DNA from 2 places in the Neobacillus sp. BP17 genome. Region 2 is predicted to be linked to the other one. Evidence: riboswitches for the same ligand, from Rfam matches in the RefSeq annotation. Region 2 holds a riboswitch; the other holds the start of a gene.
What was found. A riboswitch is a leader RNA that binds a small molecule or an ion and turns the genes downstream of it on or off. The one in region 2 is predicted to bind glycine.

Region 1 (11,472 bases), 2.1 Mb from region 2:
ATATCGTCCAGTTCGCCGATTACTTTTTCGAATAAATGGATTTTTTCATAAAGAAGCTTTAAGATATGCTCCTCGACCGTGTTTTTTATTGCAAAGTTATAAATCATGACATCTTTTTCCTGCCCAAGACGATGAATACGACCAATCCGCTGTTCTAGCCGCATTGGATTCCATGGCAAATCGAAATTAATTATATGGTTGCAAAATTGAAGATTAATTCCTTCGCCGCCCGCTTCTGTCGCAATTAGAACTTGTGCATGCTTTTGAAATAATTCTCTCATCCAGTCCTTTTTCCCGCGCTTAAACCCGCCGCGAAAAGGGACAGATGTTATTCCATGCTGTTTTAAATACCATTGTAAGTACATTTGAGTGGCTCGATATTCTGTGAAAATAATCACTTTATCATTTACCTTTTGAATTAACTCTAATGCTTTTTCCGCTTTGGAATTTTTCTGAACAGCTTCGACCTTTTTCATTAAATATTGAATTTGTTCTTCGAAAGCTGGAGTTGGATTTTCCTTTTTTTGCAGCATATTCTTTAATGTATAAAAAACGGCCTCTCTGCTGCTGCATGCCTCACGCTGCAACGTCATGACTGAGAATGAACTAGTTTGTACCCAATTCCCTTCACTTTTTAAGTTTGTAATTGACTCGTAAAGATCTTTCTCCTCAGGGGTACATTCAATTGGAATCGTCTCAACATGCCGTTTTGTCCATTCGATTCCTGTATCTGCCCGCCTATTCCGAATCATGACCTTGTTTACTAATTCTTTTAAATGTTCATCATCATTTAAGGATCGTGCATCACGCTTGTATTTTTCATAGAATGCCGTTTCGCTCCCTAAATGTCCTGGTTTTAATAACGAAACCAGATTGAAAATTTCCTCGACTCGGTTCTGAATCGGTGTTGCCGTCAACAATAAACAAAATTTCTTTTTCAGATTTTGAACAAATTCGTAGTTTTTTGTTTTGTTATTTTTTAGTTTATGTGCTTCATCAATGATGATGAGATCATAGTCTTGTTGGTAGATAATGTCGCGATGTGGATTACGTTTTGCTGTATCAATCGAGGATACGACGACATCGCACTGTTCCCACACATAGCTTTTTCTTTGTGATATAGCAGGAATGAAAAATTTGCTATTTAGCTCGGTCGACCACTGTGTAACTAAAGAAGCAGGGACAAGGATTAATACCTTTTTCACCAATCCGCGTATCATATATTCTTTTAGAATTAATCCAGCTTCAATTGTTTTTCCGAGCCCAACTTCATCAGCAAGGATAGCTTTTCCGTTCATATTTTCAATTACTTGTTTCGCTGTTTCGAGCTGGTGTGGAAGCGGGGTTAAATTAGATAAATGACTTGGTGCCAATAAACCGTTGAAATCAGGAACAACGAGATGTTTTTCTACTCCAATTGCTAGTTTAAAAAGCTCCCAATTCCCCCATGGACCATCGTTATCGATTCTATGTAAAAAATCATCCTTCCAAGAGGAATCAAATTCAATTTCGATCGACATGGTGTCAACTCCTTTTTTACAATTTCCAGCTTTATTCTTTCAAATAAAATTATTGCCCAATGTATTATTTTAATGGTAGGATGATTATAGTCTTGAATGTTTTAAATATTTTAATAAAGTAATTTATTTTATAAGTATAATTAGTATGACCAATTTGGATAATATTATAATGCGAATGATAACAAGGGGAGAGACTACCTTTGTAGCGCCGAAGGAGCAAGCAGAAATGTGAATCTCTCAGGCAAAAGAACTCTTGTTTGACGCAGCTCTGGAGAGTGCTGATTAGACATTTACAGCCACCAAAGGGGAAAGCCTTTAAAGGTAAACTTTCAGGTGCAAGGACAGAGACCTTCCTAATTTTACATGGGAGGTTTCTGTCCTTTTTTATGGTTATCCTAAGAATAGTATGTGCCAAAGATTGAAGGGGGATTAAGAATGTCTGAATTAAAACGAACTCCGCTTTTTGATGTGTATAAGGAATGGGGAGGAAAAACCATTGATTTCGGTGGTTGGGAGCTGCCAGTTCAATTTTCCAGCATTAAAGAAGAGCATGAAGCTGTTCGCACACGTGCAGGATTATTTGATGTTTCCCATATGGGTGAAGTGGAAGTAAAAGGCAAGAATAGCTTGGATTTTTTACAAAAAATGATGACAAATGACATTTCAAAAATTAAAAATGGCGGTGCCCAGTACACGGCCATGTGTTATGAAAATGGCGGTACTGTCGATGACCTTCTTGTATATAAAATTGAGGACAATCATTACCTGTTAGTTGTTAATGCATCAAATATTGAAAAAGATTATAAGTGGCTTGAAGACCATGTAACTGGAGATGTTACTTTAGAAAACTTATCAGAAAAAACAGCGCAGCTTGCCCTTCAAGGACCACTTGCAGAAAAAGTACTGCAAAAGCTCGCTGGGAATACGGATTTGAGTGGGATTGGTTTTTTCAAATTCCAGCAAGAAGTAATACTTAATGGGAAAAAATCCTTAGTATCAAGAACAGGATATACCGGTGAAGATGGTTTTGAAGTATATTGTGATGCAGAGGATGCAGTTGATCTTTGGAAAGATATTTTAGCAGCAGGTAAGGAAGACGGAGTAATTCCTGTTGGATTAGGTGCCCGCGATACACTGCGTTTTGAAGCAGTATTAGCACTTTATGGCCAAGAACTTTCTGCAGAAATTTCACCACTAGAAGCAGGGATTGGCTTTGCCGTGAAATTATCCAAGGAAGTTGATTTTATTGGGAAAGAAGCATTAATCCAACAAAAGGAAAAGGGCTTACCAAGAAAATTGGTAGGAATTGAAATGATTGATCGTGGGATTCCACGTCATGGATACCCAGTATATAGTGGGGATCAGTTAATTGGTGAGGTTACAACAGGCACTCAATCACCAACTTTAAAGAAAAATATTGGTCTTGCTCTAATTAATTCGGAATTTACAGGGCTTGAATCCGTTGTTGAAGTGGAGATTCGCGGTAAACGCTTAAAGGCTACTGTCGTTCCAACACCTTTTTATAAAAGAGAAAAGAAATAACAGAAGGGAGTTAGTTTTATGAAACATCGCTATTTACCTATGACTGAACAAGATAAGAATGCTATGCTCGAGGCAATTGGTGTTTCCTCTATTGATGAACTGTTTAGCGATATCCCTGAAAAAGTAAAATTTAAGGGTGAATACAATATCAAAGCAGCTAAGTCTGAAACAGCCTTAATGAAAGAACTGTTTAATATGGCTAGCAGGAACGCTGACCTAAAAAGAAATGTTTCTTTTATTGGTGCAGGTGTATATGACCATTACATGCCTGTTATTGTCGACCATGTTATTTCTAGATCAGAATTTTATACAGCTTATACACCATATCAACCAGAAATATCTCAAGGTGAACTTCAAGCAATCTTTGAATTTCAAACGATGATTTGTGAATTAACTGGCATGGATGTGGCCAATTCCTCTATGTATGATGGCGGAACAGCACTTGCTGAAGCAGCAATGCTTAGTGCGGGCCATACAAAAAGAAAAACAATTATAGTCTCTAGTGCCGTACATCCTGAAGCACGCGATGTTCTTAAAACATATGCAAAGGGTCAGTACCTCAATGTGGTCGAAGTACCTGTGAAAGATGGAGTTACGGATCTAGAAGCATTAAAAGGGCTCGTAAATGAGGATGTTGCAGCTGTTATTGTCCAATATCCAAACTTCCTTGGACGAATCGAGCCTTTAAAAGAGCTGGAAGAAATTATCCACGCAAATAAGTCCATGTTTGTAGTTTCAAGCAATCCATTATCCCTTGGGGTGTTAACACCTCCAGGTAAATTTGGTGCTGACATTGTTATTGGTGATGCCCAGCCATTTGGAATTCCAACCGCTTTTGGCGGCCCTCATTGCGGCTATTTCGCAGTTACTACTAAGTTGATGAGAAAAGTTCCTGGACGTCTTGTTGGACAGACGACAGATGACCAAGGCCGTCGTGGGTTTGTTTTAACCTTGCAAGCTCGTGAACAGCATATCCGTCGTGATAAGGCGACATCAAATATTTGTTCCAACCAAGCTTTAAATGCCCTTGCAGCATCTGTGGCAATGACAGCTTTAGGTAAAAAGGGTGTACGTGAGATGGCGGCTGCCAACTTACAAAAGGCTCATTATGCAAAAAATGCATTTAAGGAAGCTGGCTTTGAAGTGGTATATGATGGTCATTCATTCAACGAATTCGTTGTAAAATTAAATAAACCTGTCAAAGAAATTAATCAACAGCTTTTACAAAAAGCAATTATTGGCGGCTATGATTTGGGTCGTGATTATCCAGATCTTGTTAACCATATGCTGATTGCTGTAACAGAACAACGCTCTAAGGAAGAAATTGATACTCTAGTGAAAGAATTGGGGGATTTCCATGCATAATCAAGACCAGGCACTCATTTTTGAACTTAGCACACCAGGCCGCATCGGTTATAGTCTGCCAGAAATGGATGTACCAGAGCTAGATCTCAATGGACTTCTTCCTGATGGTTATATTCGTACGGAAGAGCCAGAACTTCCTGAGGTTTCAGAACTTGATATTATGCGCCACTACACGGCACTATCAAAAAGAAATCATGGTGTTGATTCAGGATTTTATCCACTCGGCTCTTGTACAATGAAATATAATCCAAAAATTAATGAAAATGTAGCACGCTTTAACGGCTTTGCACATGTCCATCCGCTGCAAGATGAAAGTTCTGTACAAGGTGCACTTGAACTTTTATATGATTTGCAGGAGCATTTAATTGAAATTACCGGGATGGATGAAGTGACTCTGCAGCCAGCAGCTGGAGCACATGGGGAATGGACCGGTTTAATGATGATCCGTGCTTACCATGAAGCCAACGGTGATATGAAACGTACAAAAGTTATTGTTCCTGATTCCGCACACGGGACAAATCCAGCATCAGCAACAATTGCAGGTTTAGAAACCATTACCGTTAAATCCAATGAACATGGTCTAGTTGACCTTGAAGATTTAAGAAGAGTGGTTGGTGAAGATACTGCAGCACTAATGTTAACCAATCCGAATACGCTTGGTTTATTTGAAGAAAACATTCTTGAATTAGCTGAAATTGTTCATGAAGCAGGTGGAAAGCTTTATTATGATGGAGCTAACTTAAATGCGGTTCTTTCAAAAGCACGTCCGGGAGATATGGGGTTTGATGTGGTTCACTTAAACCTTCATAAAACGTTTACAGGCCCACACGGTGGCGGCGGTCCTGGTTCTGGCCCAGTCGGTGTCAAAGCAGATTTGATTCCGTTCCTGCCTAAACCAATTATCACAAAACAAGGCGATGAGTTTGTTCTTGATTATGATCGCCCACTGTCAATTGGTCGTGTGAAGCCATATTACGGAAACTTTGGCATTAATGTTCGTGCGTACACATATATTCGCTCGATGGGTCCGGATGGATTAAAAGCAGTAACAGAGTATGCTGTACTAAACGCGAACTACATGATGAGAAGGCTTGCTGAATATTACGATCTACCATTTGATCGTCATTGTAAGCATGAATTTGTCCTTAGCGGAAGACGTCAGAAGAAATTAGGTGTCCGCACATTAGATATTGCGAAACGACTGCTCGATTTTGGCTATCATCCGCCAACCATTTACTTCCCGTTGAATGTAGAAGAATGTATCATGATTGAACCGACAGAAACCGAATCAAAAGAGACATTAGATTCATTCATCGATATTATGATCCAAATTGCTAAAGAAGCTGAGGAAAATCCAGAAATCGTTCAAGAAGCCCCACATACAACTGTGGTCGGCCGTATGGATGAAACAAAAGCTGCTCGTAAGCCAGTCTTAAAATATCAAAAAGCTTAAATATTAGAAAGGTCAGATTCGAAAATGGAATCTGACCTTCTCTATTTTTTATATAAAGGCTGTGTTAAACTTGTCTGTTGATTTCCGTTCCAGGCGCTTCGCTTTCCGCGGGCGTTGCGGGGAGCCTCCTCGGCGCTTTCAGCACCTGTGGGGTCTCCCCAGCCCCGTACTCCCGCAGGAGTCTTCGCGCCCTCCACTCCAATCATCAGAGTGCCAAAATCAACATTAACCTTTAACACAGCCAAAATAAAAAAGGCCCCGAAATACGGAACCTTGTTTATCTCATTATTTCTTCGTTTTAACTTTACCAGACCATTTTTTAAACCCGCCTTGTAGTTGGGTTAGATCCCGGTAACCTTTTCGGTGTAAGAATTGTGCTGCACGGGCGCTGCGCATCCCACTTTGGCAGTATAAATATACCGGCATATCAGGTCGAATTTCTTTCATGCGCATTTTCATTTGTGACATGGGGATATTACGTGATCCTAAAATATGGCCGCCTTCGAATTCGTTTGCTTCACGAACATCTATTAGTTGTGCCTTTCTGTATCCCGCACGGAATTCTTCTTCTGTTACCGTTTTAACAATCCTTTTCTGATAGAAATAGGTGAAAACGGAATAGATGATAACTGCTGCAATGATAATTAATAAGGGATAAAGTGAACTCAATTTCTTTTTGCTCCTTTCAAGCTTTCCTGCACTAGTTTATTATATAAGCCAATCTCATAAAGATAAAGATGAATGCTAAAAAATCTTTTCAAAACTTCCTAAATTAATTATAGCAGAAACATCTTATTTTGAATCTATATCAGATTTTGGTAGACTTAAACTCGTAATAATATAAAAAATGAGGTCATTATAATGAAAAAAGAAGTTTGGCGTTTTATTGATACTGGAAATAGTTCACCATCTTTTAATATGGCTTTAGATGAGGCGCTGCTCGATTGGCATAGTGAGGGGAAAATTCCTCCAGTGATTCGATTCTATGGCTGGAATCCAGCAACCCTGTCAGTAGGATATTTTCAAAAAGTGGAAAAGGAAATTGATATGGAGGCGGTTAAGGCTCATCAATTAGGTTTTGTCAGGAGACCTACAGGCGGCCGTGGAGTACTTCATGAACACGAGCTTACGTACAGTGTAATCGTTTCTGAAGACCATCCAGAAATGCCAAATTCAGTGACAGAAGCCTATCGTGTGATATCTGAAGGTATTTTAAAAGGATTTCACCATTTAGGACTTGAGGCATACTTTGCTGTCCCAAAAACAGCGGAGGAAAGAGATGCATTAAAAAACCCTCGATCTGCTGTTTGCTTTGATGCCCCAAGTTGGTATGAGCTTGTGGTCGAAGGCAGAAAGGTAGCTGGCAGTGCACAAACAAGGCAAAAGGGAGTCATATTACAGCATGGATCCATATTGTTGGATTTAGATGAGGATAAATTATTTAGTTTATTTAAATATCCTAGTGAAAGGGTAAAGGAACGAATGAGGAAAGCCTTTAAGGATAAAGCGGTTGCTATCAACGCTATTAGTCCGAGGAGAATTTCTCTTGAGGAAGCAAAGGAAGCTTTTTATAAGGGCTTTGCGGAAGGTCTAAATGTTGAACTAGAGCCTTATCAATTAAATGAACAAGAGCTAGCCTACGTTAATAAGATTGCAAAAGAGCGCTATGAGAATGATGAATGGAATTATAAGAGATAATTGGAAGCGGCACACGTCGCTTCTTTGTTATTTAAGCAAAATAAGCAACCTGCGAATTTTGTTGAATTTTCCTGTTTTATGACGAAAATCTTATTATTGCTATTGATTACTATTAATTATATTATTTTTTGAGTTTGACAAAAAGAATCTTGTTTGTTTGATTTACAATATATAGTGGTGTCGAAAATATTTTCGGTACTATATATTGATATTTAGTTGATTTATTCTAGGTGCCTATGATAACCTAAAAATACAAACCAACTAGATATAGCGCAATACTGCTAGATTTAGCACAATAGGTAGATATTAACATGAAGGAGTTGTTCTCATGTCTGTAGTTTTTAGACATACAATGAATATTGATTTTGAAAGGTTGAATGAGGATATCCGCTTATTCCCCCAGGTGCATCCAGTTACCCCAGATATGAAAATAACTCACAAAGGTGTTTCTCGTTTGGTAATGTTGGACCGCTATACCTTTAAAGACACTGCAAAAATTACCCTTTCTAACGACGACTTCGTTGTTTTAACTATAAAAGAAGATCCGAAATTTCCAGCACGCGGCCTTGGCTATATCCAGGAAATCGATTGGGAAAAGAAAAAAGCAAAAGTTTTAGTGGAAGAGGAGTTTAGAGGAGTACTCGATGATCCTGAAGAAGCTAGCACAGGTGTGATTATTAGGTCATTAGATGTGATTGAAAAGCCGTTAGAGCTGTTCTACGAGCAAATTGCGAAGCGTAATGCTACTGGTCTGGCCTCTGTCGAAGAAACGGAAGAGAAGCGAAGAGAATGGACAGAACGGTTTTATCAAGAACTTGTAAACATGAACTTCATTCCTGCAGGCCGCGTTCTTTACGGTGCTGGGGCAGATACCGATGTTACTTACTTCAATTGCTATGTTATGCCTTTTGTCCCAGACTCACGTGAGGGTATCTCTGACCATCGTAAGCAGGTGATGGAGATTATGAGCCGTGGCGGCGGAGTTGGTACAAATGGCTCAACATTGAGACCGCGTAATACACTGGCCAGAGGCGTAAATGGTAAATCATCTGGTTCGGTTTCATGGTTGGATGATATTGCGAAGTTGACACATTTGGTTGAGCAGGGTGGATCAAGACGTGGAGCTCAGATGATCATGTTAGCAGACTGGCATCCAGACATTATTGAATTTATTATCTCTAAGATGCAAAATCCTAGAATTCTACGATTCTTAATTGAAAATACAAATGATGATACGATCAAAAAACTTGCAAAAGATAAATTAAAGTTTACCCCTCTAACTCTAAGTGAAACTGCAATGTACCAAGGAATTGTAAATTATAAAAACATTCAAGGTTTCGGTGGATTTGATGAAAAAATCATTGCTGATGCAGAAGAGAAATTATTAACCGGTGGTAACTACACGGTACACAATTCTGAGTTCCTTACTGGTGCAAATATTTCTGTTTGTTTAACAAAGGAATTTATGGAAGCTGTTGAAAACGATAGTGATTACGAACTGCGCTTCCCATATGTTGAACACTATGATCAAGAAGAAATGAAGATTTATAATGAAGAATGGCATAAAGTGGGAGATGTCCGCGAGTGGGAAAAACTTGGACATAAAGTACGGGTGTACAAAAAGTTCAAAGCAAAAGAACTATGGAACCTTATCAATATTTGTGCTACCTACTCAGCAGAACCAGGAATATTTTTTATCGACAATGCCAACGACATGACCAATGCAAAAGCATATGGCCAACAGGTAGTTGCAACAAACCCATGTGGGGAACAACCACTTGCACCATTTTCCGTCTGTAACCTTGCAGCAGTCAACTTGGCGGAAATGGCTGATAAAGAAACAAAGACGATCGATTTTGAAAAGCTTAAGCGAACAGTAGCCGTAGGAGTTCGGATGCAGGATAATGTCATCAATGCAACACCATACTTTCTTGAAGAAAATAAAAAGCAGGCACTTGGTGAGCGACGTGTAGGGCTTGGAGTAATGGGCTTGCATGACATGCTGATATATTGTGAAACAAAGTATGGATCACCAGAAGGAAACGAACTAGTCGATCAAGTTTTTGAAGTAATTGCAACTACTGCATACAGAACTTCAATTGAATTGGCGAAAGAAAAAGGAAGTTTCCCATTCTTAACTGGGAAAACAACAGGTGAAACTAATCGATTACGTCAAGCTTTCATCGATACAGGGTATATGAAGAAAATGCCTGAAGATATCCGCCAATCTATTTTAGAAAGTGGAATTAGGAACTCTCATTTACTAACGGTTGCTCCCACGGGATCCACTGGAACAATGGTTGGAGTCTCCACCGGCTTAGAGCCTTATTTCTCATTCTCTTATTTCCGCAGCGGACGTCTTGGTAAATTTATCGAAGTCAAAGCGGATATCGTGAAAGAATACCTTGATAAGCACCCTGAAGCGGATGAAAACAATCTTCCACATTGGTTTGTTACTGCGATGGAACTTACGACAGAAGCACATGCAGATGTTCAATGTGTCATCCAGCGCTGGATCGACAGTTCCATTAGTAAAACAGTCAACGCACCAAAAGGGTATAGCGTAGAACAGGTTGAAAAAGTATACCAGCGTTTATATCGTGGCGGAGCAAAAGGTGGAACTGTTTATGTTGATGGCTCACGTGATTCACAGGTACTAACACTGAAAGCAGAAGAAAACACCAATGAACAATTATCCATTTTTAATGAACAACCAAAACAGCATGTGGTCCTTGTTGATACAATCAGTGAACTTCGTTCAACAAGTGTGACCATCGGATCAGAAGTAGGAAACACATGCCCGGTGTGCCGTACCGGTAAGGTAAAAGAAATGGGCGGCTGCAACACGTGTACCAACTGCGGAGCCCAATTGAAATGTGGTTTATAATTTGTGAGTAATTAATGGGGGAAGAGTTTCCCCCATTTTTTTGCGTGATAAATGTCGATAAATCTGATAACTAATATGAAATTTACTACAATTCAAATGAATATTTACTAGAATTTTTAGAATAAAGTCGAAAATTGTAATATATCTGTAATCTACCTGTTACTTCGATGTTACTCTTTTTTTGTATATTAATAGTATCGAAGCACACAGGGGGATTAAACAAGATGTTGAAAAAAATCATTGCAGCCGTAGCTATGACAATTATTCTTAGTTCATTGTTTACCACTATGGGTGATAAAGCGGAAGCGGCCTCTTATCATACAAAAGCAATCAAAGTTGCAAAAGCAAATCTCGGAGTTCCATATCGATGGGGCGGGTTATCACCAAGAGGGTTTGACTGCTCAGGTTTGGTTAAATATTCTTATGGTAAGGCTGGTAAAGTATTGCCAAGGACGGCAGCTGAAATGTACTACAAAAAAGGATACAAAGTTAAATCTCTAAGAGTTGGGGACTTAATGTTCTTTGCACAGAATAAGGCAAGCAGGCCTAGTCATGTTGCGATATACATAGGTGGCGGAAAAATGATTCAATCTGCATCTTCAAAGGGAGTTTCCATCGCATCTACAAGCAACAGTTATTGGAAGCCAAGATTTATTGGAGCAAAAAGATTTTAATGAATAGTTAAGCGGTTTCAACCTCATTAATAAACCAAGAACATCGTGCAGAGACGATGTTCTTTTTTATTTACAAATTTTTTTGCTTGTCTACCGTACTATTTATGAATGCAACTGCTTAAAGATGTAAAAATAACTTCATCTTTAGGAGTGACTGCCATGTTTATAGACGGCGTTTTTTCCGGAGGAGGAATAAAAGGGTTTGCCTTAATTGGAGCCTGTGCAGAAATAGAAGATAAAGGTTTGCGATTTGTAAGGTTGGCAGGAACAAGTGCAGGATCCATCGTTGCTGCATTAATAGCCGCCGGTTATACCAGTAAAGAAATTTTCCAA
Region 2 (11,472 bases):
ACCTGAGAGATTAATTCCAAGGGTTTTTTTTGGAACTTGCTCCTTCGGTGGCGTGTAAAAATTGCACTCTCCCACAACCGTCATCCGCTCTATTTTTTTATTATTTTCAGAATAATTGTTACTGGAAGCCAAGTCAAGCTTTTTTTGAAAACGGTATCAAAAATGGATCATAAGACATTTTTGAGTTACCTATTAATTTTCTGCTATCTTTTCCTGATTGACTTGATCTGCATAGTTTGCCTTCATATTCCGCATCTTATAGATGGCAATTAGTAAAATAAACCAAACTGGAGTTACAAACAAGGCAACGCGAGTATCTTCTGCAAGTGCAAGCACAACCAGAACAAATGCTAGAAAAGCTAGGATCAAGTAATTAGAAAATGGATAAAGCGGCAATTTAAATTTGTTTATTTTTGCTAGATCTGGTCTTGTTTTTCGGTATTTCAAATGGCTGATAATTGTAATCCCCCAAATAAAGATGAAACATACGGTAGAAATACTTGTTATTAGGGTAAATACTCCTTCTGGCATAACATAGTTCAACACAACGGCAATTAAAATGACCACAGTTGAAAAGAGCAATGCATTTGAAGGTACTTTACGGGAAGTAAGTTTTGTAAATGGTACAGGTGCATTTTTATCTCTGGCAAGTGAGTATACCATACGGCTTGTACTGAAGATGGCACTGTTACAGGCCGAAGCCGCGGAAGTTAGAACGACAAAATTGACAATACCAGCAGCTGCAGCGATTCCAACCGCCACGAAGACTTGAACAAATGGGCTTTTCGCAGGATTTATCGCGTTCCATGGATAAATACTCATGATGACAATAAGGGCTCCAACGTAGAAAATCAAAACTCGAATAGGAATATTATTGATGGCCTTTGGAATTACTTTTTCTGGGTTTTCTGTTTCACCTGCTGTAAGTCCTACCAGTTCAATGCCAACAAACGCAAACACAACCATCTGGAATGAAAGAATAAACCCATTTATGCCATTTGGAAACCAGCCGTCATGGCTCCATAAGTTCGTGAAACTGGATGCTCCTGCATTGGTGGAAAAGCCTTTAATAATCATGAACACACCGATTACAATGAGTGCCAGTATCGCGATAACTTTAATTAATGCGAACCAGAATTCCATTTCGCCGAAAAGCTTGACAGTAGCGAGGTTCATACCTAGCAAGATGACAAGCGCAATTAATCCTGGCATCCACTGTGGTACAGAGGGAAACCAATATTGAGTATAAAGACCAACTGCTGTTAAGTCTGCCATTGCAATAGATATCCAGCAAAACCAGTAGGTCCATCCCGTGATAAAAGCTGCCATATTACCTAAATAGTCTCTTACAAAGTCAACAAAAGAATGATAGTTCAAATTGGTTAAGAGCAGTTCCCCAAGTGCCCGCATGATCAAAAAGCAAATGACACCTGTAATTAAGTAAGCAAATAATATTGATGGACCAGCTAAATGTATAGATTTTCCGGCACCTAGAAATAATCCTGTTCCGATTGCTCCACCAATAGCGATTAGTTGTACGTGCCTATTTTTTAGGCCTCTATCCAATTTCTGTTCCTGCATATGAATTCCCACCCTCTACTTTTTTATTTTGAAAAAGGTCAGTCCCATCCCATTAAAATTCTTTCTCCTCCTTATTTTAAAAATGAGTTAATTCCTTAATCAGTAGAAAAAAGTTATAAAAAAGCCATTTAAGAAGTGTTTTTGATGATCTTCACTTTTTATATGGCTATTGCTAATGTAGGGTTTAGTAGTGATTAAGTAGAATTTCGTTAATTTTTGCAACAAAAAAAGGACAGAAGAAGGCAATGTTTCACCTTCTCTGTCCTTTTACCTGAAAGTTTGTTCCGCATAAAAGCGAATCCCCTTTGGTGGCATATATAGAAATATGCACTCTCCAGAGCTACGTCATGTAGTGGTTCTTTTTACCTGAGAGATTAATTCCAAGGATTTTATGGAACTTGCTCCGTCGGCGGCGACATTCGTCACTCTCTCCCAATACAATCAATCGTAAAATATTAAATTATCTAAAAATTGAAAGCGTATTCACAATGCTATATTCTCATAAACATATTCCTTTGTCAATCCAATAATAAATAAAATTTTGAATTTTCTTTTTTTGAATAACAAAAAATAGCCCTAACAAAAAGTAGGGCCTGAATGAATATTTTTATTGGCGTTAAGTTAAAAGAAATCAAAAAATGACGATTTTATCGCTGGAATCTTTTTTTCGAAAAGATCTATCTCAGTCTTGGAACCTTTCAAATATCCCATTTCAAAAAGTTCCATCGGTCTCTTGTACCCGAATAGAATCGCTGAAAGGGAGTTAATATTTAATTGAATCCCTTTTTTAGGAGGATGAACACATTGACCTCCCGTTTTTTCTTTAAACACCCTGATTTCTCCCTTTCCTAGCAGATAACTCCCATTATTCCATGGTGCATGTGTATCTTCAAGATGGAGGAACAGTGGCTCATTTTCTTGTAGAAACGGAAATTTCAGTAAACATGCTTCAGCGTCGACAACCCTTGCCATAAAATAGGGAGCTAACTCATTTTTCACCTTTGGCTGCGGCAGAAAATAAGGAAATGGATCGTGAGTTGCAAGAGTCATAGTAACTGTTTCAACCATGGAGTCATGCTGGCAGATAAAATTCCATAGCCCTTTTCTCGCATCGTGGTCAAGAGTAACCAGCTCCTCCACATCCATTTTTCTATCCTTCACTTGGTACAGAAGATAGCCCCTTGCCTCGTTCGAGGAATGGTAATATACAACAAGCTGCGAATCCTCATTATAAACGTGTTTTTTCCACCAATTTGTATCGCGTTTTAACATTCCGGTATGTTGCGTGGAAAATTGCTGGTAAATCATTTCAATCTCCTCATTATGGGACTCTCTGGAATATCTCTTTATAAAACCTGTCTGCGTTTCAAGGAACTTAAGGTTTGCTTTTTCAAACGTTAATTTCTTCTGTTCACTTAAAACCTCCCATCCATATTTCCGATAAAAAGAGATATCAAATGGGTGTAAAAGCGATACAATCATATTACTATTTCGCATGTGTTTCAAAGATTCGACAATGAGTGCGTTTACATAACCGTTTCGTCTAAACTCTGGGTATGAAGCAACTCCAGCGATTCCACCCATTTTCCATTCGGCATCCTTCATGAAAATGGTGAGTGGCATAATATGCAGTTTCGCAGCCAGATTGTCGTCTTCATCCCATATTCCTAGAATAGTATGATTTTTCAATGATTCTTTTCTAGCCGGTATATCAACTTCCGGAATCTTATATTGAAAAGCATACATTGATAGTTTCATTGCTTCTAAGTATTCATTCTCGGTAATTTCTTTTACCTGCATTTAACCCAATCCCTTTCATTCCTCGACGTTAGTATATTTATGATTTTAATGATAAATCAATATGCTTATTTTTCCAACAATATTTGGAAATCAGATATGATCTTTACTTCAAATATAAAAATCAATTTCTTCTAAAAAAGCCTCGTTTGCTTATTGGGTTTCCCAACATAGCAAACGAGGCGGCCCTAACAATATTAGTTTAAACCTCTCTGGTATTGCTTACCTTTTCTCTAGTTAAAGCATTTTTAAACTGCTCGATTAGAATAGGAACGATTTCAAAGGCATCGCCAACAATTCCATAATGGCAATTCTGAAAAATGGGAGCCTCTTTGTCCTTATTTATGGCAATAATTAACCCGGAGTTTTTCATTCCCACAATATGTTGAATCGCTCCGGAGATTCCAATCGCAAAATATATTTTAGGCGTGACCGTTACACCGGTTTGCCCGACTTGATGAGCATGGTCGATCCAACCCGCTTCTACTACATCTCTGCTGGCACCAACCGCTCCTCCAAGCGTTTCAGCCAATTGGTGGATGATCTGAAATCCTTCGAAGCTCCCTAATCCTTTCCCACCTGCAACAATAATGTCCGCTTCGTCGATTCGTACTTTCTTTACTGTTTCCTTTACAATTTCCAAGACCTTTGTCCGAATATCTTCTTCCTTTAGGGGTATAGTTTCTTGAACAATCTTGCCGCTTCTCCCCGGCTCCGGGTCCAGTGCCTTCATGACTTTTGCGCGTACTGTCGCCATTTGCGGCCGGTATTTTTTACATAAAATAGTCGCCATTATATTTCCGCCAAAAGCCGGTCTGCTCGCCAGTAGTAAACCTGTTTCCTCTTCCACATCAAGTTCCGTTGTATCCGCTGTCAAACCTGTCGGAAGATCGGTGGCAACAGCACTTGCCAGGTCTTTTCCTGTTGAGGTGGCCCCATAGAGAATAATTTCTGGCTTATATTTGTCAGCACACTCCAGCAGCGCCTTCATGAAAGTTTCAGTCCGATAATGTTTAAAGATAGGTTGATCATATACATACACAGTATCGGCTCCATATTCAAAAACGGTCTTTGTTAATTGTTTAACATTTTCCCCGATTAGAATACCGGCCAATTCCACTCCCCGCTTGTCTGCCAACTTCCTACCGGCACCCAGTAGTTCTAGGGATACGGAAGCAACTACACCATCCTTTTGTTCAATAAATACCCAAACACCTTTGTAATCTTTGAAATCCAATTACACTCCCTCCTTTGTTTCAAACAACTCTTTCTTTTCTAGCAGGACAGAGAGCAATTGCTCAACTTGTGCGGATGGGCTACCTTCAAGGAACGTGCCCCCTGCCGGTTTCTGCGGAGCCCATACTTTGGAAACAATCGTTGGAGATCCCTTCAATCCAAGCTGTTTAATATCTACCTCTTCCAAGTCATCGACAGACCAGATGTGAGGATTATATCTGGCTGCTTTCAGCATGTTTGGCAGCGGAGAATAGGGTACTTCATTAATTGTTTTTTCAACAGAAAACAGACATGGCAATGTGGACCTTACGACTTCATATCCTTCCTCAAACTTGCGATGAACAATAGCATATCCTTCCTCTTGATTGACTTCCGTTACTTTATTCACAGACGTAAGGGGTGGAATATCGAGACGTCGAGCAATTCCAGGTCCGACTTGCCCGGTATCTCCATCAATGGACATTTTCCCGCAAATGATTAAATCAACGGGTTTCGTTTTTGCAATTTTTTCAATCGCCTTTGTTACGGCATAGCTCGTTGCCAATGTATCCGCACCTGCAAACCGGCGGTCCGTGATTAAATATCCCTCATCGGCACCTATCTCAATACACTTTTTAATAGCGGTAACCGCAGGAGGCGGCCCCATTGTTACAACAGATACGATTCCTCCATACCTATTCTTTAGACGAACCGCCTCTTCAACAGCATGAGCATCATACGGATTCAAGATCGCGGGCGCTGTCCTGCGGTCCATCGTGTTTGTTTTTGGATTCATCTTAATAATTTTGGTGTCAGGCACTTGCTTGATACAGGCTACAATATGCAGCATTTAACCCCCCCCTTTATTAAAAACACTTAGTTACATTAGTTAAAATAATATAAAACTAGCCGGCTGTTCTCTGGTTAAGAAGCCTTTTTACTCCCGTTACATTTACTTTATTAGAAGAGATGTCCATACATTCGAACTTTCTAACAATATCTATGTAAATGTTGCAAATGACAGAAGTTTTGAACTCTTGTTTGTTAGCCAAATATAGAATAAAAAAACACGACTCTTATTAATTTTGAGTCATGTTTTTCATCTGGCGCTTTTCCTTAATACAAATCACGCCTATCACACCAATCATAGAGAAGATAACTGGAGTAATGAAACCGTAGTAGTATCCATTACCCACACTACCTGAAGCTGTCAGAAAATGATCCAAAATATATCCAAAAATGCTTGGCAGCAATACCGCACTTAGAAATCCGCCTGTATTCGCAAACCCCGATACAATGCCGGATTCTATCATCGGAAAAGATTGGCGAACGACAGCAAAAGTTAAGGCACTTGCCCCGTAACCAAAGCCAATGATAAAGAAAAGCAGAACGAGCATGGAAAAGGGTGGATTCCCCTTAAATAAAAGAAAGAAGGACCAACTCAATAAAATCATAGTATGAACAATAACATAAGGTCGTTTAATTGTGTCTAATCGACTCGAAATCCAACTAGTTAGAGGAGCACCAATAAGTGCTCCAATCAGTCCAATCATAATAAGTTGACTTGCATCTGAACGAGTCATTCCATAGACATCCATCCCATAAGGCACTGCCCACGAACCGATAAATCCCACATATGCACCTACAATCCCAAAGTGACAAAAAAATAAAGCCCACGCTTGTCGATTCGAGAATATTCTTCGTAGTATCGTAAACGTTTTTTCACGTGGTATCACTTCTTTAACAGCGGCCGATTTGGTAAGAAAGATTTGTTTTGCTTTTTTTATAAGAACAAAATAAAGAAGGATTCCACACAGACATAAAAGGAGTCCTGCTGAAAAAAATGCCCCCCTCCAACCAAGTAAGTTAATTAATATGGAGAACGGGACTGTTGCAAAAAGGAAACCTAGACTTCCCGTCATTCCCGCCAAACCAATTAATCGAACAAATTCCTTTACTTTAAACCATTGGCCCAAAATTAACACCATATTTACCCAAATGGTCGCATCCCCCGTCCCCGTCAGTATTCTGGCCAAAAAAAGGACAATTTCATGGGTACCAAGACTATACATGATTGTACCTATGCCAGTAAGTATGGCACCTATCACGAGGAAAAAATTGGGTCCAAACCGATCTGCCAAAATACCCATTGGGATTTGCAATCCTGTGTATACAAAAAATTGTATACTTGTAAGTAAACCAATCGTTGTAGCAGTTACATTAAAATCCTTCATCACTTGTTCTGTAATCAACCCCGGTGCAGTTCGTTGGCTCGCCATCAATAAATAAGTAAACATGACAGAAGCAAATACAATCCATCTAAATCTGCTATTTTGTTTGTCCAATGATTTCTACTCCTATTTTCTTTTACTCCTATTTATATGGATTTTCTTTATCGGTAGATGTGGAAAATTACCTTAAAATCTAATAAATGTTTCAAAATTCCATTTATTAAATATTATTTGTATGATATTATTTTTAAAAAAAGAAGGGGTTAACATATGGAATCCACATTCTCACCACCAAAAACAACATCTAAGACAAAAGTCATTGTCATCAATGCATTATTCATTGCCCTAACTCTTTTAGCTACGATGTTCATTAACATTAAGCTCCCAATTATGGGTAACGGAGGGCTTATCCATCTGGGCAACGTTCCACTTTTTATTGCTGCCCTGGTTTACGGCAAGAAAACAGGAGCCATAGCTGGAGCTTTCGGTATGGGGTTCTTCGATCTAATCTCAGGCTGGGCTATTTGGTCCCCATTCACATTTATCATTGTAGGTGCTATGGGCTTTGTAGTCGGACTTATTTCCGAAAAAGTACCTGGCAATAAAATGTTTGTTAACACTCTAGCAATTGCCACCGCATTAATAATTAAGGTTGTTGGCTATTATTTTGCAGAAGTGATCCTTTATAGTAATTGGATACAGCCATTCGGCTCCATCCCTGGTAACATCATGCAGGTCGTAATAGCAGGTATCATTGTAGTACCTTTAGCAGAACGCTTAAAGAGTAGAGCCTTCAGATAACTAAATATAAAGTGCAGAGTCTATTTTTTAGTTTATTCACGGAGAGAGGATATTTCCTCTCTTTTTTTAATAGGTTTACGTAAATCCATTTCATCTTACACCTTTGTCCCCCTCCCCTTTCTTCAAAAATGTAAACTCTCTCATAATTACCTATCTAATTGAATAGGATTAATGGTGACATGAAATTTTACAACCATTTTTCAGATTCCTTTTGGTTTTATTCATCCATTATTTTTTACTATTATTAAAAGTCCAATGTTTTTAGTAGTATAGAATAACTTTCTATTACAATATTAAAGGAGGGCAACTCAATGAGCGAGTTTGTTTCAGCATTTCATGGGATTCCAACCACATGCATTTCTGACACAATGCAAGGATTAAATAACATGGATCCATTAATTAAACCATTAAAAGAGGAATACAGGATAGCAGGTCGTGCCTATACTGTAAAAATGCCTGTTGGTGATAATCAATGCGTGTTACGTGCGATTCGTGAAGCCAAGCCAGGAGATATTCTCGTAGTGGATGCCAAAGGTGATAGCTATCGTACCATTGCAGGGGATTTTATCCTTGGACTTGCACAAACATTAGGAATTGCAGGGATCGTAACCGATGGGGTTATTCGTGACATCCTTGGTGTAAAAAAGCTTAATTTTCCAGTCTTCTGCAAAGGTACGACTGTTGCATCAAGTGCTAAGGGTGGTTGGGGAGAAGTAAACGTGCCGATTTCTTGCGGTGGAACCTCAGTAAGCCCGGGAGATATCATTGTAGCGGATGCTGATGGGGTTGTAGTCGTTCCGAAAGCTATTGAGGAAAAAGTATTAAGGAAAGCAAAAGAAAAGCTAGTTAAAGATCAAGAACGGGATGAGAAAGTTTCCGGAAAACCAGTTGAAGTAATCCGCTATTTAGATAGTATGTTGAAATAAATAGATAACCAAAAGAAGGGAAACGCGATAGTGACGTTTCTCTTCTCTTTTTTTCATTTTATTAGAAAAGAGAAAAGTACTTTAATGGGCTGCAATCTAGGATGATCATTCTACAATAAAATCCTTTTTTTTCCATATAAAAATTTCTTATAGATAAGTATAATTTTTATCAATTTTTATTATTCTGAAAATTATATTATTATCATCCGTATAGTACTTATATTTTTTTAATAAAGGCGCAACACAAATAATGATTAATAAATGGGAGAGAAAAAAATTTATGTCAATTTTACATGAAGAAGCATTAAGGATACATAAGGAAAAGCAAGGAAAACTTGGCGTTATGTCAAAGGTCCCCTTGCGTGATGCAAAGGATTTGAGCCTTGCTTATTCTCCTGGGGTTGCTGAGCCGTGTATGGAAATTTATAAAGATGAAAACAAAGTGTATGACTATACAATAAAAGGAAACCTCGTTGCTGTTGTCTCCAATGGCACAGCTGTATTAGGGCTTGGAAATATTGGACCTAAAGCCGCTATGCCAGTCATGGAGGGGAAAGCCTTATTATTCAAATCATTTGCAGATGTTGATGCATTCCCAATTTGCTTAGATACATCAGATCCAGACAAGATTGTCGAGGTCGTTAAATTATTAGAGCCGACTTTTGGTGGTGTGAATTTGGAAGATATTGCAGCACCGCAATGCTTCGAAATCGAAGACAGATTGAGAAAAATTTGTAATATTCCAATTTTCCATGATGATCAGCATGGCACAGCCATTGTAACCGCTGCAGGGTTAATTAATGCGTTGAAACTCGTTGACAAAAAATTAGAAGATATTCGTGTTGTTGCAAACGGCGCAGGTGCTGCAGGGGTAGCGATCGTTAAGCTGCTGCTTAATATGGGTGTAAAAGATGTTATTTTATGTGATACAAAAGGAATCATTTATGAAGGTCGTCCAGATGGGATGAATCGTTTTAAGGAGGAACTGGCACGCATCACTAATAAAGAACAAAAGCAAGGTACACTGGCAGATGCTCTTGTTGGGGCGGATGTATTTGTTGGAGTATCAGCAGCTGGTGCCGTTACAAAAGAAATGGTTTATTCGATGAATCGTGATTCTATTATATTTGCAATGGCAAATCCGATTCCGGAAATCATGCCGGAAGAAGCAAAGGAAGCTGGAGCATTTGTTGTCGGGACAGGCCGTTCGGACTTTCCAAATCAAGTCAATAACGTATTAGCATTCCCTGGCATTTTCCGCGGTGCTTTAGACGTTAGTGCAAAAGAAATCAACGAAGAAATGAAACTAGCAGCTGTTTATGCGATTGCTGGGTTAATTGAGGATGAAGAGCTTACCCCGGATTATGTTATTCCGGATCCATTTGATCCTAGAGTAGCTGCACATGTTGCCGCTGCAGTAGCTAAGGCTGCAATGGAAACAGGAGTTTCACAAAGGACTATTAATTTAAACGAGATCGAAGAACGTTTATTGGTATTAAGGGACTAACCTGTCATAGCTTAAATTCTATATTGCAATATATAAAAACAATATAATAAGGAGAGTGGACACAAATGAATAGTCCCCTCTCCTTATTTTTTTCTCCCCATTTATCAAACCTTGATTTTTTATATGCAAAAAAACTGGGACAGTGTTCCTGCCCCATGTCATAATTATTGTCAATCCATATAGCGAAGTTCTCTCAGATTATTCAAAATAGAAATTTCCTGTAATAATTTCTCTCCAATATTCGTTTCTCTTACCTTTTTTCTCTTTAATTCTTTATCTACCAATCTTTTTATTGATAAAACATCAGTACCGTTTAGCAGGACGTCTTCTTTTGAATTAAAATGCTTATGTGCGACGAGCTGCATACCATAGGAATTATAGAGTAATGTATATCCTGCAATACCTGTTGTTGATTGATAAGCTTTAGAGAAACCGCCATCGATGACAATCATCTTACCATTTGCTTTAATTGGATTTTCTCCCTCAATTTCTTTCACTGGTGTATGTCCATTTATAATACGACCCGAGTCAGGATTCAGATCAAATTCAGTTAGGATTTTGCGGCAAAAATCTTCATTTTCGCGTAAATGGTAGTATGGGTTCTTTCCCTCTTTATGAGTTGCCTTGTCCTTAATAAAGTACCTCTCAAAAGTTGTCATTTCTTTTTTTCCAAAGAGTGATGAATATTCTCCTGTCCATAAATACCAGACCATATCTGTCGCAAGATCATCTGTCTCCTCAGGATGTGCAAAAGAATGGCGTAAATAATGTTCAAAAACATCCAGTAATTCACGACCTGAATAGTTTTTATTTTCAATCACCATTTTCCCCATATTCCCTTCTTCATCTAAAGGAATACATCCATGTATTAAAAGGTTCCCGTTATATTTTAAATACAGACTACCTTTCTTCATAAGAAAATTCATATGTCTGGCCAGCTTTTCTGAATGCTGGATAGAAAATAATAATTTTTCCATAACCTGCTTTTCTTCTTCTAATAATTGATCAGGCTGCTCTGGATTTACGGTCGCAAAGCAAGTATTTTCTAGAGGGTAGGTTTTCCCATAAATCGTTATTTCATTTTTGTCATAATCAATTTTCTCCAGCAAAAGCCTTTTTGACATATTAAAATTCGGGCGTCTCTTTATAATAGGCATTTCGAGCTTAAACTGAATCATCGCAATTGCTTGATGAATTTTCGTTATTTGTAATTTTTCATGATCAGATAGTTTCTTTTCTGAATGTATCTTAGGCCTGAAAGCTGGATTGTCCTCATAGTATTTCTCCGCAAGATTCAGCAGGGGTCTAAGATTGATTCCGTATACATCTTCAATAATATCCAAATTGTCGTATCTTGCGCAGATACGAATGATATTAGCGAGACAAACCATTGAACCAGCAAAAGCACCTAGCC

Region 1: linked by a shared signal. The riboswitch ahead of gcvT (glycine cleavage system aminomethyltransferase GcvT) and the one ahead of AC4QJR_RS10025 (amino acid permease) in region 2 are both predicted to bind glycine.

Annotation. Positions count from the first base shown of each region.
Region 1 is NZ_CM184198.1:4,189,441-4,200,912, reverse strand. Features, by position in the region: gene AC4QJR_RS20505 (DEAD/DEAH box helicase) at 1-1,520, opposite strand, end outside; glycine riboswitch at 1,696-1,783, shown strand; gene gcvT (glycine cleavage system aminomethyltransferase GcvT) at 1,956-3,062, shown strand; gene gcvPA (aminomethyl-transferring glycine dehydrogenase subunit GcvPA) at 3,081-4,427, shown strand; gene gcvPB (aminomethyl-transferring glycine dehydrogenase subunit GcvPB) at 4,420-5,880, shown strand; gene AC4QJR_RS20485 (rhodanese-like domain-containing protein) at 6,166-6,549, opposite strand; gene AC4QJR_RS20480 (lipoate--protein ligase family protein) at 6,742-7,578, shown strand; gene AC4QJR_RS20475 (vitamin B12-dependent ribonucleotide reductase) at 7,907-10,465, shown strand; gene AC4QJR_RS20470 (C40 family peptidase) at 10,690-11,139, shown strand; gene AC4QJR_RS20465 (patatin-like phospholipase family protein) at 11,299-11,472, shown strand, end outside.
Region 2 is NZ_CM184198.1:2,078,163-2,089,634, reverse strand. Features, by position in the region: gene AC4QJR_RS10025 (amino acid permease) at 193-1,581, opposite strand; glycine riboswitch at 1,925-2,026, opposite strand; gene AC4QJR_RS10020 (GNAT family N-acetyltransferase) at 2,203-3,381, opposite strand; gene AC4QJR_RS10015 (electron transfer flavoprotein subunit alpha/FixB family protein) at 3,581-4,615, opposite strand; gene AC4QJR_RS10010 (electron transfer flavoprotein subunit beta/FixA family protein) at 4,616-5,443, opposite strand; gene AC4QJR_RS10005 (MFS transporter) at 5,673-6,938, opposite strand; gene AC4QJR_RS10000 (ECF transporter S component) at 7,095-7,625, shown strand; gene AC4QJR_RS09995 (RraA family protein) at 7,937-8,551, shown strand; gene ystJ (NADP-dependent malic enzyme) at 8,832-10,058, shown strand; gene fbp (fructose-1,6-bisphosphatase) at 10,229-11,472, opposite strand, start outside.